3 regions of the Nonomuraea sp. NPDC003804 genome follow, and region 2 is predicted to be linked to each of the others. Evidence: riboswitches for the same ligand, from Rfam matches in the RefSeq annotation. Region 2 holds a riboswitch; each other region holds the start of a gene.
What was found. Region 2 has a riboswitch for cyclic di-AMP ahead of ABZX22_RS17180 (C40 family peptidase). Riboswitches for the same ligand answer to the same signal wherever they lie in the genome.
Positions count from the first base shown of each region.

Region 1: linked by a shared signal. The riboswitch ahead of ABZX22_RS37745 (C40 family peptidase) and the one ahead of ABZX22_RS17180 (C40 family peptidase) in region 2 are both predicted to bind cyclic di-AMP.
Region 3: linked by a shared signal. The riboswitch ahead of ABZX22_RS16600 (NlpC/P60 family protein) and the one ahead of ABZX22_RS17180 (C40 family peptidase) in region 2 are both predicted to bind cyclic di-AMP.

Region 1 is NZ_JBEXMT010000037.1:34,608-39,568, forward strand. Features, by position in the region: gene ABZX22_RS37740 (hypothetical protein) at 1-463, opposite strand, end outside; gene ABZX22_RS37745 (C40 family peptidase) at 543-1,118, opposite strand; cyclic di-AMP (ydaO/yuaA leader) riboswitch at 1,192-1,334, opposite strand; gene ABZX22_RS37750 (LysR family transcriptional regulator) at 1,675-2,604, shown strand; gene ABZX22_RS37755 (NlpC/P60 family protein) at 2,568-3,524, opposite strand; gene ABZX22_RS37760 (NYN domain-containing protein) at 3,626-4,903, opposite strand.
Region 2 is NZ_JBEXMT010000011.1:54,906-59,866, reverse strand. Features, by position in the region: gene serA (phosphoglycerate dehydrogenase) at 1-688, shown strand, start outside; gene ABZX22_RS17185 (hypothetical protein) at 1,018-1,140, shown strand; gene ABZX22_RS17180 (C40 family peptidase) at 1,344-1,832, opposite strand; cyclic di-AMP (ydaO/yuaA leader) riboswitch at 1,995-2,138, opposite strand; gene ABZX22_RS17175 (3-isopropylmalate dehydrogenase) at 2,239-3,291, shown strand; gene ABZX22_RS17170 (branched-chain amino acid aminotransferase) at 3,501-4,598, shown strand; gene ABZX22_RS17165 (hypothetical protein) at 4,773-4,961, shown strand, end outside.
Region 3 is NZ_JBEXMT010000010.1:200,230-205,190, reverse strand. Features, by position in the region: gene ABZX22_RS16610 (RDD family protein) at 1-252, opposite strand, end outside; gene ABZX22_RS16605 (amino-acid N-acetyltransferase) at 339-908, opposite strand; cyclic di-AMP (ydaO/yuaA leader) riboswitch at 1,185-1,335, shown strand; gene ABZX22_RS16600 (NlpC/P60 family protein) at 1,341-2,384, shown strand; gene ABZX22_RS16595 (LuxR C-terminal-related transcriptional regulator) at 2,381-2,596, opposite strand; gene ABZX22_RS16590 (helix-turn-helix domain-containing protein) at 2,822-3,238, opposite strand; gene ABZX22_RS16585 (NADP-dependent oxidoreductase) at 3,317-4,246, shown strand; gene lysX (bifunctional lysylphosphatidylglycerol synthetase/lysine--tRNA ligase LysX) at 4,352-4,961, opposite strand, start outside.

The DNA of each region.
Region 1 (4,961 bases), on a different contig from region 2:
CCCGCAGCCACACGGGCCGCCCTTCCGTTCCGGCGGCCACGTGGGTCAGCTCGTGGGTGAGGACGACGTCGCGGCCCACGGGTGTGAGGCGCGCGAAGGCGCCGGGCAGGACGATCACCTGTCCCGCCGAGGCCAGCGCGGCCAGCCCGTCGACGGGGCCCGCGCCCGCGAGGGCGGCCGCCTCCGCGGTGGTCCTGGGCACCACGACCCGTGGCCGTACGGCGCGCCGCAGGACCGCCGAGACGGTGAGGGCCGCCGCGTCGGCCCGCGCGGCCAGGTCGCGCAGGAGGGCGGCGGCGGTGTGGTGCCCGACGACGAGCGAGCGCGCGCCGTAGGCGACGACGACGCCTGACTCGCCGAGCGCGCGGGCCTCGGGCGGCAGGCGGCGTCCCGCGGACCCGGCCACCGTGCAGATCGCCGGTCCGGCCAGCGCGGCCGCCAGCAGGGTTCTGCGGGTCACCACGGCTGTGATGCTAGCCCGGACAGGCCGAAGCCCCGTCCGAGGGGGATGGACGGGGCTTCGGGCCTCCGGCGGCCGGGGGCTACGCGCCGGGGCGGACCGCGCCGGCGAAGGACGCCTTGCGCCAGCCGCCGAGCTTCTCGATCCGCACGGTCTTGCCCGTGCTCGGCGAGTGGACCATCCGGCCCTTGCCGACGTACATGCCGACGTGGCCCTTCCCGCGGAAGAACATCAGGTCACCGGGCTTGAGATCGTTCCACCTGACCTTCTTCTTGATGCGCGCGTACTGGCTGTACGTGACGCGGGGGATCTTGATGCCGGCCTTGGCCCAGGAGTACTGGACCAGTCCCGAGCAGTCGAAGGCGCCGGGTCCTGTGCCTCCGAAGCGGTAGGGGTCGCCGATCTGCTTCTTGGCGGTGGCGACGGCCCTGGCCGCCTTCAGCCGCTGTCGAGCCGCCTTGGCCTGCCGCGTCGCCGCAGCCGTCGACGCCGCGCCCGCCTGTACGGCCGGCGCCGTCTTCACGGTCGTCGTCGTCGCCAGGGTGGTGGTCACCGGGGTCACCAGGGTGGTGGTCGCGGGGAGCGCTGTCGCGGGGGCCGCTGTCACCGGGGTCACCGTCGCCTGCGCCGCGGGTGCGTGGAGGACGATCCCTCCCATCGCCACCACGACGCCGCTGAGGGCAAGGCAGGACAGACGGGTTGTGCTAGAGGGGGTAGACAGAATGTCTCCTTGGGACTTCCACCAATGCCTACCGGGTTAGCTGACGGGTTCGGGCGGGGAAGTCGCCCTTCCGGCCCGCAGGCCGGATTCACCCCAGGAACGTGGGTCCCCGGCTCCGTGCTCCATGCCGCACGGACTCGGCGGGTCGACCGCGCACGCCTGTCTGGGGTTACGGCGCGGCGACCAGCGGATCTTTATGCGTGCACCGGCCGCTGGGAGGCCGGTGGGCGGTTCCGGCGCCATGGCTTGGTCGCCGCGATGCGAGAACGTACCTGGCGCCCCAAGGCCAGGCAAAGGCCGGGCAAAGCTGTCAAGATCACCGACTGGTTCTTGTCAGAAGAGGAGTCGCTGCTCTGTGGCGGGTTTCGTTATGCGAATGTGACCCTGCTCACACTTGCTTCTGTGGCGACCTGTCAGATCACATCCGTTACTTTCCTCACACTCCCGGTATAAGGAGAATTAAGCCTTAATACCTGCGACATACACTCGGCGCATGCTTGATGGGTGGTCGCTACGCGTCCTGGTGGAGGTCGGACGGCGCGGCTCGTTCTCCGGAGCGGCCGAGGTGCTCTCCATGACCCAGCCCGCCGTCTCGCGGCAGATCGCCATGCTCGAACGCCACACCGGCGTCACGCTCTTCCACCGCCGCCCGAGGGGCGTCCAGCCGACGGAGGCGGGCCGGGCGGCGATCGAGCAGGCCATGGCCGTGCTCGACGGCATGAGCCTGTTCGAGACCAGGCTGCGCGCCTTCGCCTCGGCGGACATCGGCCGGGTCAGGGTCACCGCCTTCCCGAGCGCGGCCACCAGGTTCGTGCCCGAGAGCTTCCGCCGCTTCGCCGCCGACCACCCGGGTGTCGAGCTCTCCCTCAAGGTCGGCGGCCCTGACGTCGCGTTCCCCGTCACCGCCGACCTGGCGGAGGGCGCCGCCGACGTCGCCCTGCTGACCTCGTGGGGCCCCGTCCCCGACCCGGGGCTGGAGGTGCTCGACCTGTTCGACGACGAGCTGCTGGTCGCCCTGCCGGCCGGGCATCCGCTGGCGGCCGGAGAGCGGGTACGGCTGGCCGACCTAGCCGCCGAGCCCTGGATCGACGGCACGCACCCCGACGGCCTGGCCCCCGTCGCGCAGCTGCGGGCCGCGATGGGACGCGCGCCGAGGATCGCCCACCTGTGCGACGACTGGAACGGCCGCCAGGGCCTGGTGGCGGCGGGCGTGGGCGTGATGCTCCACCCGTCGATCGCGGGCATGGCCGTTCACTCCGGCATCCGGCTGGTCGAGCCCGCGCCGCGACTGCCCGCCAGGCGGATCAGCGCCGCCGTCCTGCCGGCGCCGGGCCGCCCGTCCGCGGTGAGCGCCTACCTGCGGGTGCTGCGCGAGATGAGCGAGACCTACGGCCGGATGGCGCCGACCAGCCGCCCGCCGTAGGAGGACAGGCTGGCGACCTTCACCACGTCACCCGTCTGGGGGGCGTGCACGATCTTGCCGCCGCCGGCGTAGATGCTCACGTGCCCGAGCCCTGAGCTGAAGACGAGGTCGCCGGGCTGCAGCTTGTCGAGGGAGACCCTGCGCTTGGCACCCCAGGCCCACTGCTCCCAGGTGGTGCGCGGCAGCGACACGCCGGCGGCCCGCCACGAGGCCTGGGTCAGTCCCGAGCAGTCCCAGCCGCCCGGGCCCGTCCCGCCGTACTGGTACGGCTTGCCGATCTGCGCGTAGGCGAAGCTCAGCACGGCGGCGGCGTTGCCGGAGGCCGAGCCGGTGTACTTGAGGCCGGTGCTGTTGGGGTTGCCCACCCGGTAGGCGCCGAGCCTGCGCAGCAGCTTCTCCTGCTGCTCGACCAGCTCGAGGATCTTGTCCCGCTCCGACTTGACGTCGTCGCGCAGCTTGTCGGCCTCGGTGAGCGCGCCCTGCGCCTCCTCCTTGTCGGCCTTGAGCTGCCGGTTCTCCTCGTCGAAGGCGGCGAGGGTCTGCGCCCGCTCGGCCGTCATCTGGCCCATCAGCGCCATGCTGCCGAGGGTCGCCGTGGGGTCGGCGTCACCCATCAGCGAGGACCAGGTGGTGGCGTCGACGCCCTGGTAGGCGTTGACCGCCATGCCGACGACCTCGGCACGCAGGCCCGCCACCCTGGCCAGCTTGCTCTTGTACCTGGTGTTGAGCCCGTCGTAGGTCTTCTTGGCCTTCTTGTACTTCTCGGTGGCCGTGTTGTACCTGTCGACGACCTTGTCGGCCTTGTCGTTGAGCTTCTCGAGCTTGGCCTTGGCCTGCGAGATCGAGGGGCGGGGATCGGCGAGCGCGCCGTCCAAAGGCAGGAAAAGCGCTCCGAGCGCGAGACCCACAGCCACCGGCACCCGGCCAAACCTCACGACGACACGCCTCCCAGTGATCACGCCTGGGGCGAAATAGTACAGAAGCGGTGCCTAGCAGCTCAAAAAGTCAGTCAATTTGTGACCTAGGCTCGGCCAAGACGGCGCAGGAGCAGCGCCGACTGCACGGGGCGCGCCCCCATCCTGCGCACCGACTCGGCCACCTCGCGGTCGGAGGAGACCACCGCGATCGCCCTGCCCTGCGGTTCGGCCCGCACCAGCTGGCGGATCAGATCGTCGGCGATCTCGCCGGGCGCGCTGAACATCACCCGGACCCCGCGCGGCGCGACGACCTGCACGGGCGCGTTGAGCTCCGCGCCGTCGAAGACGACCGTGACCTCGACCCTGGTCTGCGCGACCAGGCCGCCGAGGCCCGTCATCAGCCGGTTGCGCTGGTCGGCGAGGGTGAGCGTGCCGTACCCGGTCTTGGTGACGTTGTAGCCGTCGATGATCAGGTGCACCTGGGGCAGTGCGAGCAACTGGTCGAGCAGCTGCGGGTCGTCGTCGGCCAGCGCCCTGGCGGGCACTCCCCGCACAGTGGGCGCGCCGGGGGCGACGGCCGCGACCGAGTCGGCGGGCCTGCTGATCGTCGTGGGCAGGGCGAGCTCCCTGCGCAGCCCGGCGGAGGCGTCCTGGAGCGCGTCCAGCAGCACCCTGATCCTGGTGTCCTCGATGCTGCGGCCCTCACGGGCCGCCCTGCGCGAGGCCTCGAGCTGCCGCTCGACGTCGACCAGGCGCTCGCGCGTCCGCCGGAGCTCGGCCTCCCCCGCGCTGCCGGCCGTGGACGCCGCCACCCTGGCATCCTCGGCGGTCTGGGCCAGCTCGGCGGCCCGCTGCTCGGCGGTCTTGAGCCGCTCCCTGGCGTCGTGGAGCTTGCGGCGCAGGTCGGAGTTCTCGGCCCTGGCCGCCTTGAGCTGCTCGCGCAGCCGTTCGGACTCCTCCTTGGCGGCGGTCTTCTGGGTGGCCAGCTGCTCGCGCAGCCGGGTGACGGTCGCCTCCTGCGCCGATCCCTCGGCGGCGACGGCCGACTGCTCCAGGTCGGCCCTGGCCATCTCCACCATGTCCGCCCAGCCAGGCGGCCTGGTCAGGTACGCGGCGGCCGCGACCAGCACGGGGTCGGCGGCGGGCGGCACGTGACCCTCGGCCAGCGAGGCGACCAGCTCGGGCCAGCCCTTCTCGATCGACTCGGCGACGGCCTCGCGGAAGGTCTTGTCGTTCTCCAGCTGGGCGGCGATGGGCGCGCCGCCCAGCTTGGCGCGTTTACGGGGGTCGAACTTCGCGATGCCGCGCAGCGGCGCCGGCACGGACGTGGGCGGCATGGCGCCGAGCAGCTGGGCCGCCAGGTCCACCACGTTGAGCCTCACCTGCTCGGGAAGCGGACGAGACAGGCCATCACCGGCTGAGCTCATCCCACTGCCTCTC
Region 2 (4,961 bases):
GGCCCTCGCCGGCGAGTTCGTGCCCGACGCGGTCAACGTTCAGGGCGGCGTCGTCGCCGAGGACGTCAAGCCGGGCCTGCCGCTGGCCGAGAAGCTGGGCCGCGTCTTCACCGCGCTCGCCGGTGAGACCGCCACCAAGCTCGACATCGAGGTCCGTGGCGAGATCGCCGCGCAGGACGTGCGGGTGCTGGAGCTGGCCGCGCTCAAGGGCGTCTTCACCGACATCGTCGAGGACGCCGTCACCTACGTCAACGCACCGCTGCTGGCCAAGGAGCGCAGCCTGACCGTCGAGCTGGTCACCAGCTCCGAGAGCCCCGACTGGCGCAACGTCGTCGGCGTGCGCGGTGTGCTGGCCGACGGCCGCACCGTCTCGGTGTCGGGCACGCTGTCGGGGCCGCGCCAGATCACCAAGATCGTCGAGGTCAACGGCTACGAGATGGAGATCGAGCCGACCGACCACCTGGCCTTCTTCACCTACACCGACCGGCCCGGCATCGTCGGCGTCGTGGGTCACCTGCTCGGCGAGAAGGGCATCAACATCGCCTCCATGCAGGTGGCGCGGGACGTCAAGGGCGGCAAGGCGCTGATCGCGCTGACCGTCGACTCGGCGATCCCGTCGGACGTGATGGACCAGATCGTGGCGGAGATCGGCGCCGACAGCGGGCGCTCGGTCGACCTGTCCGATTGACGCTTCCCATGGAGAACGCCCTTCCGCCGCTCGGCGGGAGGGCGTTCTTTCTTTCCGCTGTCGTCTCGCATCGTGAGATATTCGGACGTCCAACGAGACAGCATGGACCGTGCCAGGTACTTTGGTAGGGATGCGCTGGGTACTCGTACTTATTACCTGCCGCGACGGGGCCTGTTAGGGCAGGTCGACTACCCGTCGCGGTGAGCGGCGTTGCGTCGGCCTTAAGTCCCCTTTCGTCCGGTCCGTGATCCGGACCGCACGAGACCAGGCCCGGTCGGATTCGCGACCGGGATCCGACGTCCGATTCCACTCGCGTCCGCGAAAACGAGATGAGCCACGTGTACGACATGTATCCATGGAACCGCGCCGACGACCACGAGGAAGAGGCCGCGCAGGCCCTCCAGACCGCCCTGGACCGCAGGGACAACGGCGGTTCCCCCTTCCCCGGCTGAGCGGGACCACCCTTCCTCCCGCTGGTTCTCCTGCTGGGCGGGAGCACCCTTTCCCCCTGAGGGCGCCGGCCGGCTTCCCCTGTTGAGCGGGACCACCCGGTGGAGGTCCCCCTGCTCCACCGGGGAGACCCCGGATCCCCCTCCGGGCGCGCGTCAGCCCGGAAACCGCCTCCGGTTCCCGGGCTGGTGCGCGCTCCGACGGGTCAGAACGTGGCTCGTAGCCCCACGGGCGCGGACGAGGACTTCGCCTCGACGAGCCGCGCCTGCTGCTTCACGCCCTTGGGGTCGGGCCGTACCGCGCCGACGAACGCCTGGCGCCGCCACGCGCTGAGCTTCTCCTCCTTCACCACGTCACCGCTGTGCGGTGCGTGCACCATGTAGCCGGGCTTCGAGATCATCCCGACGTGGCCCAGTCCGCTGAAGAAGACCAGGTCGCCGGGCTTCAGGTTGTTCCACGTGATCTTCTTGTCGTACGCCTGGTACTGGTCGGCGGCCACGCGAGGAAGCTCGATCCCCGCCTTCTTGTAGGCCTTCATCGTCAGTCCTGAGCAGTCGTAGCCGTTCGGCCCGGTGCCGCCCCAGACGTACGGCGTGCCCCGCTTGGCCATCGCGAAGTCGAGCGCGATCTGCCATGCGGGCTTGGGTGCCTTCTCGAGCTGGGCCTTCTTGATGTCCGCCCCGGTGAGGGTCACCGTACGAGCGGGGTCGTCCTGGACGGGCCGGTCGGTGCCGGGTTCGGCCGTGACCGGCTGCTTCGGGGCGGGAACGGGGGCGGCCGACGCGGGGGAGGCGGCGGCGATACCTGTGGCGAGGAGGCCGCCGACGACGGCAGCCGTGATGATGCGAGACAGGGGAATGTCCTTCCACGGGGCCGACCGGGTTAGCTGACGGGCTCGGGCGTGGAAGCCGCCCTACGGCATGGGGGTGCCGATTCGCCCCAGGGGGAATGGGTCCCCGGCTCCGTGCGAACGTCGCACCGGATTAGGCTGGCCGAGACTCTAACGAAAGGGTCAAAAGACCGCAAACACGACAAAACGCCTTGTCCAGACAATGAGATCAGGTGTTCGCCAGCCGAGACGACCCGGTAAGGTACCGGCCATGGAGTCGCGCAACATTCGTCTGGCCGTCATCCCCGGTGACGGGATCGGCACCGAGGTCGTCGCCGAAGGGCTCAAGGTCCTGGAGGCGGTCGGCGCCAAGATCGAGACCACCCACTACGATCTGGGCGCCACTCGCTACAACGCCACCGGCGAAACCCTGACCGACGAGACGCTGCAGGAGCTGCGCGGCTACGACGCCATCCTGCTCGGCGCGATCGGCGACCCCAGCGTCCCGCCGGGCGTCCTCGAGCGCGACCTGCTGCTGCGGCTCCGCTTCGAGCTCGACCACTACGTCAACCTGCGTCCGGTGAAGCTCTTCCCCGGCGTGACGACCCCGCTGGCCGACACCCGCCCCGAAGACATCGACATGATCGTCGTGCGCGAAGGCACCGAGAGCCTCTACGCGGGCGCCGGCGGCGTGCTGCGTCGCGGCACCCCGCACGAGATCGCCACCCAGGAGTCGCTCAACACCGCCTTCGGCGTCGAGCGCGTGGTCCGCTACGCCTTCGCCAAAGCCGCCGAGCGCCCCCGCAAGAAGCTCACGCTGGTCCACAAGACCAACGTGCTGACCTACGCCGGCGACCTGTGGATGCGCACCGTCAACCGGGTGGCCGCCGAGTTCCCCCAGGTCACGACCGACTACCAGCACATCGACGCGGCCTCGATGTTCTTCGTCAGCCAGCCCGAGCGCTTCGACGTGATCGTCACCGACAACCTCTTCGGCGACATCATCACCGACATCGGCGCCGCCATCGCCGGCGGCATCGGGCTGGCCGCCAGCGGCAACATCAACCCCGACCGGACCGCGCCCAGCATGTTCGAGCCGGTCCACGGCAGCGCGCCCGACATCGCCGGCCAGGGCAAGGCCGACCCCACCGCCACGATCCTGTCGGTGGCCATGATGCTCGACCACCTCGGCCTGACCGAGGAGGCGGCCCGCGTCGAGCAGGCCGTGGCCGACGACATCGTGGAGCGCCTCACCGGACGGGCCGGCCGTACGACGCACGAGATCGGTGACGACATCACCGCACGAGTAGCCGGCGGCGCCTGACCGCCTGCCACTCCAGCACCATAGGCGGCCTGGCGCCCTTCGGCCGGGTCCATACTGTCCGGGATCCGGCGAGCGCGTAGCCGCCTGGATACCACAATCAGCGCCTGGCGGCTCGCGAGAACGCCAGGCGTTTGCTGTAAGTTCCCGTTACCCGGTTCATCGCAAAATGGACTCAGGGCAAATCTCGCGGAAAGAGAAGGATTTCTGTCATGACCACCGCTCAGAAGCTCAGCTTCGATGTGCAGCTCTCCGACCACGCTCGCACCGCTGCGGAGCGCGAGCAGGTACTGGCGAACCCGGGGTTCGGACAGACCTTCACCGATCACATGATCTCGATCGACTACACCGAGGGCAGGGGCTGGCACGACGCGCGGCTCACGCCGTACGGGCCGCTCGTCCTCGACCCCGCCACCTCCGTCTTCCACTACGCGCAGGAGCTGTTCGAGGGGCTCAAGGCCTACCGCCAGGCCACCGGGTCGATCGTGACGTTCCGGCCCTACGCGAACGCCGGCCGCTTCAACGCCTCCTGCGGCCGCATGGCCATGCCGGAACTGCCCGAGGACACCTTCGTCGAGTCGCTCGACCTGCTCGTCCAGGCCGACCGCAACTGGGTGCCCACCACCGAGGGACACAGCCTCTACCTGCGGCCCTTCATCATCGCGACGCAGGTGGGGCTGGGCGTCAACTACCCGTCCAAGAGCTACCGGTACATGGTCATCGCCTCCCCCGCCGCCTCGTACTTCAGCGGCGGCGTGAAGCCGGTGTCGGTGTGGCTGTCCACCGAGTACACCCGCGCCGCCCCCGGCGGCACCGGCGCCGCCAAGTGCGGCGGCAACTACGCGGCGGCCTTCGTCGCCCAGCGTCAGGCCGTCGAGCAGGGCTGCGACCAGGTGGTCTGGCTCGACTCCAACGAGCACAGGTACGTCGAGGAGATGGGCGGGATGAACCTGTTCTTCGTCTTCGGCAACAAGCTCTTCACCCCCGAGCTGACCGGCACCCTGCTGCCCGGCATCACCCGCGACTCCATCCTCTCCCTGGCCGCCGACCTCGGCCTCGAAGCCGAGGAGGGCCGCCTGTCCATCGAGGAATGGCAGGCGGGCTGCGAGTCGGGCGAGCTCACCGAGGTGTTCGCGTGCGGCACGGCGGCGGTCGTGACGCCGGTCGGGTCGGTCAAGGGCGCGGACCGCGCCTGGACGATCGGCGACGGCACCCCCGGCCCCGTGACCATGAAGGTGCGCGAGGAACTGCTGGGCATCCAGTACGGCACCCGCCCCGACACCCACAACTGGATCCACAAGCTCTCCTGACGAGGAGACAGGCCTGCCGCCGCGGGGCTCCGGTCCGTCCTTCGGGTCGACCGGAGCCCCGCCTCGCGTAGGCCCACCCGTGGCCAGGGAATCTCCCTCGGAGACGAGAAGGCACGCTCCGCCCGGCGGTCAGAGAGACGATGGTCTTGAGCGGCGCCGCCCGAGGGGGAGCTCATGCACTGGCACTGTTACAGCTGGGTGGGGGTGGGCGACGAGCTGTGGCGGGAGGCGGAGCGCCGCCCCGTGCCGGGGACGGGCCGGCCGCCGGGGACCGCCCATCCGCTTCCCGAACCTGACCCGGCCCTGTTCAGCCGCTCGCACCTGCCGCCCATGCGGACCGGCGACTGGCTGTTGAAGCCCCGC
Region 3 (4,961 bases), on a different contig from region 2:
GGGCTGCTGCTGGCCGTAGCCCTGCTGACCGTAGCCCTGCTGGCCGTAACCGGGCTGCTGGCCGTAGCCCTGCTGGCCATAGGCCTGGTCGGGCTGGCCCTGTGACGGTTGACCGTAGCCGCCGCCCTCATGGCGATAGCCGACGATCGTCACGTCAGGATCCGGCTGCTCGCCAGGGCGTCCTGCGTTCTGCTGACCGTATCCGGAATTGTCGTCAGGTTGGTCCGGGTACGGCGGCTGTCCGGTGCTCACCGTGTCACCTCGCTTCGATGGCGCATGTGGCACATGTCAGGACACATGCTTGCTGTTGCCCAACGTATCGACATGAGTATCAACAATCACCTTTCCTCTTGGTCAACGCCGTAGTCAACTGCGTCCAGATGAAGCAGCATCCTGGTGTTGCCAAGGGTGTTGGGCTTGACGTGCTCGAGGTCCAGAAACTCGGCCACACCCTCGTCGTAGGAGGCCAGCAGCTCGGCGTAGACCTCGGGTGATACCGGCGTTCCCTGGATGGGCACGAAGCCGTGTCGGGCGAAGAAGTCGACCTCGAACGTCAGACAGAAGACCCGGCGAAGGCCCAGGTCGCGAGCCGTTCTCACGAGCGCGGTAACAATACGGTGACCGACGCCTGAACCTTTGGCCGCGGGATCGACGGCGACCGTGCGAATTTCGGCGAGGTCCTCCCACAGCACATGGAGCGCGCCACAGCCGACCACCTGGCCGCCGCGCTCGGCGACCCAGAACTCCTGGACGTCCTCGTACAGCGTGACCGTGGCTTTTTCGAGAAGCTTGCGGCCCGCCCCCGCGTAGATGTCGACCAGGCGCTTGATCGACCTGACGTCCGGCGTGCGGGCGCGCCGTACGACGATCTCGGTGTCCTGCATTGGGCGCTCGACGACCTGCTCCATGGCCCTTCAGCGTACCGAGCTTGTTTCGGCCCATCCCTAACTACCATCACATGACCTCACGTAGTGAGGCGAGCACGCTCCGCATCGGCGCACGACATGCCCGACAAATCTCTGCCAATCCGGGCAAAGGGCACGCAATGCCCTGGTTGATCAGGCTTTTACGTGACCCGCCCGTGATCCTTTGTTTGCGCATCCTCTACTGGATCCGTAGTTCTGGTTGAGCACGAACCTGGCTTGCACTAGTGTCCAGCGACGATGTCACCCACGCAGCCAGGCGTGGGTGACGCGCCTAATCCCCCACCACGGGGAGCCGGGGACCCGCCGGCGGACCACCGACCGCCACAGGGGTGAGTCCGAGTCCGTGCTCGGTAGGGCTGCTCCGGCCCGAACCCGTCAGCTAACCCGGTCGGCGGCTACGAGAGGAGCTGGTTGGTGAAGCGCAGGCGCACTCACGAGGGGAAGTCCGCGGGCAAGCACGCCCGCCCCCACGAACCGGGCTCCCCCAGGAAGCGGTTCGCCGTCGTGAGCGCCGCGATGGCCGTCCTCGCCCTCGCCATGCCGCTGAGCCCGGCCGCCGCCGACCCCAAGCCGACGCTCAAGGAGCTCGCCGAGCGCGTCGAGAAGATGCACAACGACATCGAGACGCTCACCGAGCAGTACAACGGGCAGCGCGAGAAGCTCAAGGGCGTCAAGAAGTCCGCCGAGACCGCCAAGAAGGTCCTGGCCACCAGCGAGGCCGATCTGGCCGCCAAGCGCGCCCGAGCCACGCTCGTGGCCGAGAGCACCTACATGTACGGCGGCCTCGCCGACGGCCTGGCCTTCACCTCGTCGGCCGACCCCGACTCCTTCCTCGACGCCGCCGCCACCTCCTACGCCCTCGGCCAGCAGCAGGGCCAGGAGGTCAAGGAGCTCGCCGAGTCCATCGCCGCCGCCGAGAAGGCGAGGTCGACCGCCAAGACACGCCTGGCCGAGGTCCAGAAACTCGTCAACGACCTCGGCAGCAAGCGCGACAAGATCACCTCGATGGTCGCCAAGACCGAGAGCAGCCTGTTCCGGCGCGCCCTGGGCGAGGCGGGACGGCCGGGCACCCGCGCCAGCAGGGTCAACCTGCCCATCATCGGCAGCGGCAAGGCCGCGCAGGCCGCCCGCTGGGCGCTGACCCAGCAGCTCAAGCCGTACGTGTGGGGCGCCGAGGGGCCGAGCTCCTTCGACTGCTCGGGCCTGGTCATGGCCGCCTACCAGCAGGTGGGCATCAGCCTGCCGCACTACACCGGCGACCAGTGGACGGCCGGCACCCACATCTCGCGCGAGCAGCTACGCCCCGGCGACCTGGTCTTCTTCTACAACGACCTGCACCATGTGGGCATCTACATCGGCGGCGGGATGATGGTGCACGCGCCCCGCACGGGTGACGTCGTCCGGGTCGCCGCGATCGCCAACAGGCCGTTCGCGGGAGCCGTACGGATCGCCGACTAGATCAGTCGTCGGCGCGCGGCCCAGGCCACGGCCTCGATGGCCGTGGCGACGCCGATCCTGTCGCAGATGACGCGCAGGCGGCGGCGGACCGTGCGGCCGCTGATCTCCAGCGTTCTGCCCACGCGGTCGACCGTGACACCCTTGGCCAACTCCGCGAGGAGATCCAGGTCGTCCTGGCTCAACACGACTCCGTCGTCGGTGAGCACATCCATCGGGAGCCCTCCCCCCAACAGCACAACTCGGCGACGTCTCGGCTCGAGCACCGCTGCTCATCCCGCAGACGGTAAACGCATACTCGAAAGGTCGTCAAGGTTGATTCCACGAAGCGCTTGACGGCGACTATTGACTTGATCGTTTCTATATGAAGAACTCGCGCGGCATACGGCGCGAAGATCAGGCCACAACCGGCCGACCGCAATGCGCTCTTATCCTGAATTTCACGCCGATTTTTCAGCGGCCTGCCCGGCGTCATAGCGTTCGCGGGCAAGCTCGACATCCTCGATGTGACACTCCGCCCATTCCTTGATCGCGGCCATGAGTGGGAGCAGGCTCGTTCCGAGTGGCGTGAGCTCATAATCCACGCGCACCGGCACCGAGGCGGTCACCGTTCTGAAGACGAGCCCGTCCCTTTCCAGCCCGCGAAGCGTCTGCGTCAGCATCTTCTGGCTCACGCCCGCGACCGTCCTGGCCAGGTCGCTGTATCGCATCGAGCCGCCGGCCAGGGCGGTGAGTATCAGGCTGACCCATTTGTCGCTGAGGGTGTCCAGCAGCTTCCTCGAGGGGCACTGCGCGACGTACGCGTCGTACTCCTGCTTGGCCGCGGCACGGCGCGCGGCCGCCGTCGTGGTCGCCATGCGAGCTCCTCCGGGTGGCTTACGCACTTCCAGGTACCTTCTTACCAGAAGAGAGCTTCTCTCCCTAGGGTCGTCCGCATGACAACCATGCGTGCGCTCATCGGCGGTTCCGGCTCTCCCGAGCTCATCGAGGCCCCGACTCCCCAGGCGGGCCGGGGCCAGGTCCGGATCAAGGTCGCCGCCGCCGGCCTGAACCCGTTCGACCTCGCGGTCGCCTCAGGTTCGCTCAGCGACTACGGCGTCGCCCGCGAGCTCGACTCCTACGGCCTCGGCTTCGACGCCGCGGGCGCCGTCGACCAGGTGGGTGAAGGCGTCGCCATCGCCCCCGGGCAAGAGGTGATCGCCCTGGTCGGCCGGCTCGAACTGCCGACCAAGGCCCAGGCGGACCACGTGGTGGTCGACGCTTCGGCGGTCGCACCCGCTCCGGCGGGGTTGTCCCCGGTCGAGGCCGCCACCCTGCCGCTCAACACGCTGACCGCGTGGCAGGCGCTCGACCGGGCGAACCTGAGCCAGGGCCGGACCGTCCTGGTCACGGGGGCCGCGGGCGCCGTCGGCGGGTTCGCGGTGGAGCTGGCGGCGGCCCGCGGCCTGCGGGTGGTGGCCGCGGCGGGAGGCGACGACGAGGAACTGGTCCGGGGGTTCGGCGCCGAGTGGTTCGTCCCGCGCGGGGAGGATCTGGGCGAGGCGGTCAGGAAGCGGGTGCCAGGCGGGGTGGACGCCGTGATCGACGCCGCCGTGACCGGCCTGGCGGGACTGAACGCTCTCCGCGACGGGGGGACGTTCGTCACCCTGACGGCCGGCGTGGCACCGGTCGCGCTGCGGGGGACTGACGTGGCCACCGTGTTCTTCCGCGAGGAGCCGTTCCAGCTCGCCGAGATCGCCCGGCTGGCCGGGCTCGGCCGGCTGACCGCGAGGGTCGCCGGGACCTACCCGCTGGAGCAGGCCGGCGACGCCTACGCCCGCCTCGCCAAGGGCGGCCTGCGCGGTCGCCTGGTCCTCACCCTCTGACACCGCCACCCGACCGGGTACGGCCCGCCGAGCCGCCTCAGGACGCGACCGCCCCGATCGTCACCGGCGAGCCTGCCCGGCGGTGACGACCGGCGTGGACGCGGGTCAGCCGGTGGGCTTCACCAGCGGGAACAGGATCGTCTCCCGGATGTTCTTGCCGGTGAAGGCCATGATCATCCGGTCGATCCCGACCCCGACGCCACCCGTCGGCGGCATCGCGTACTCCAGCGCCTGCAGGAAGTCCTCGTCGAGCTGCATCGCCTCGGGGTCGCCGCCGGCCGCCAGCAGCGACTGCTCGGTGAGCCTGCGGCGCTGCTCGATCGGGTCGACCAGCTCGGAGTAGGCGGTGCCGAGCTCGGTGCCGAACCCGATCAGGTCCCACTTCTCGGTGAGCAGCGGGTTGTCGCGGTGCTGCCGGGTGAGGGGCGAGGTCTCCAGCGGGTAGTCCATGACGAACGTCGGCTGGACCAGCGTGTGCTCGACCAGCTCCTCGAAGAGCTCCTGGACGAGCTTGCCCTGGCCCCACTTCGCGTCCCAGTGGACGTGACGCTCGTCGGCGTACTTCCTGACCTGCTCGAGCGGGGTGTCGGTGGTGATCTCCTCGCCCAGCGCCGCGGAGACCGCGTCGTACAGCCTGACCCTCGGCCAGCGCGCGAGGCCGAGGTCGATCTCGACGCCGTCGTGCACGACCACGGTGGTGTCCAGCGCGGCCACG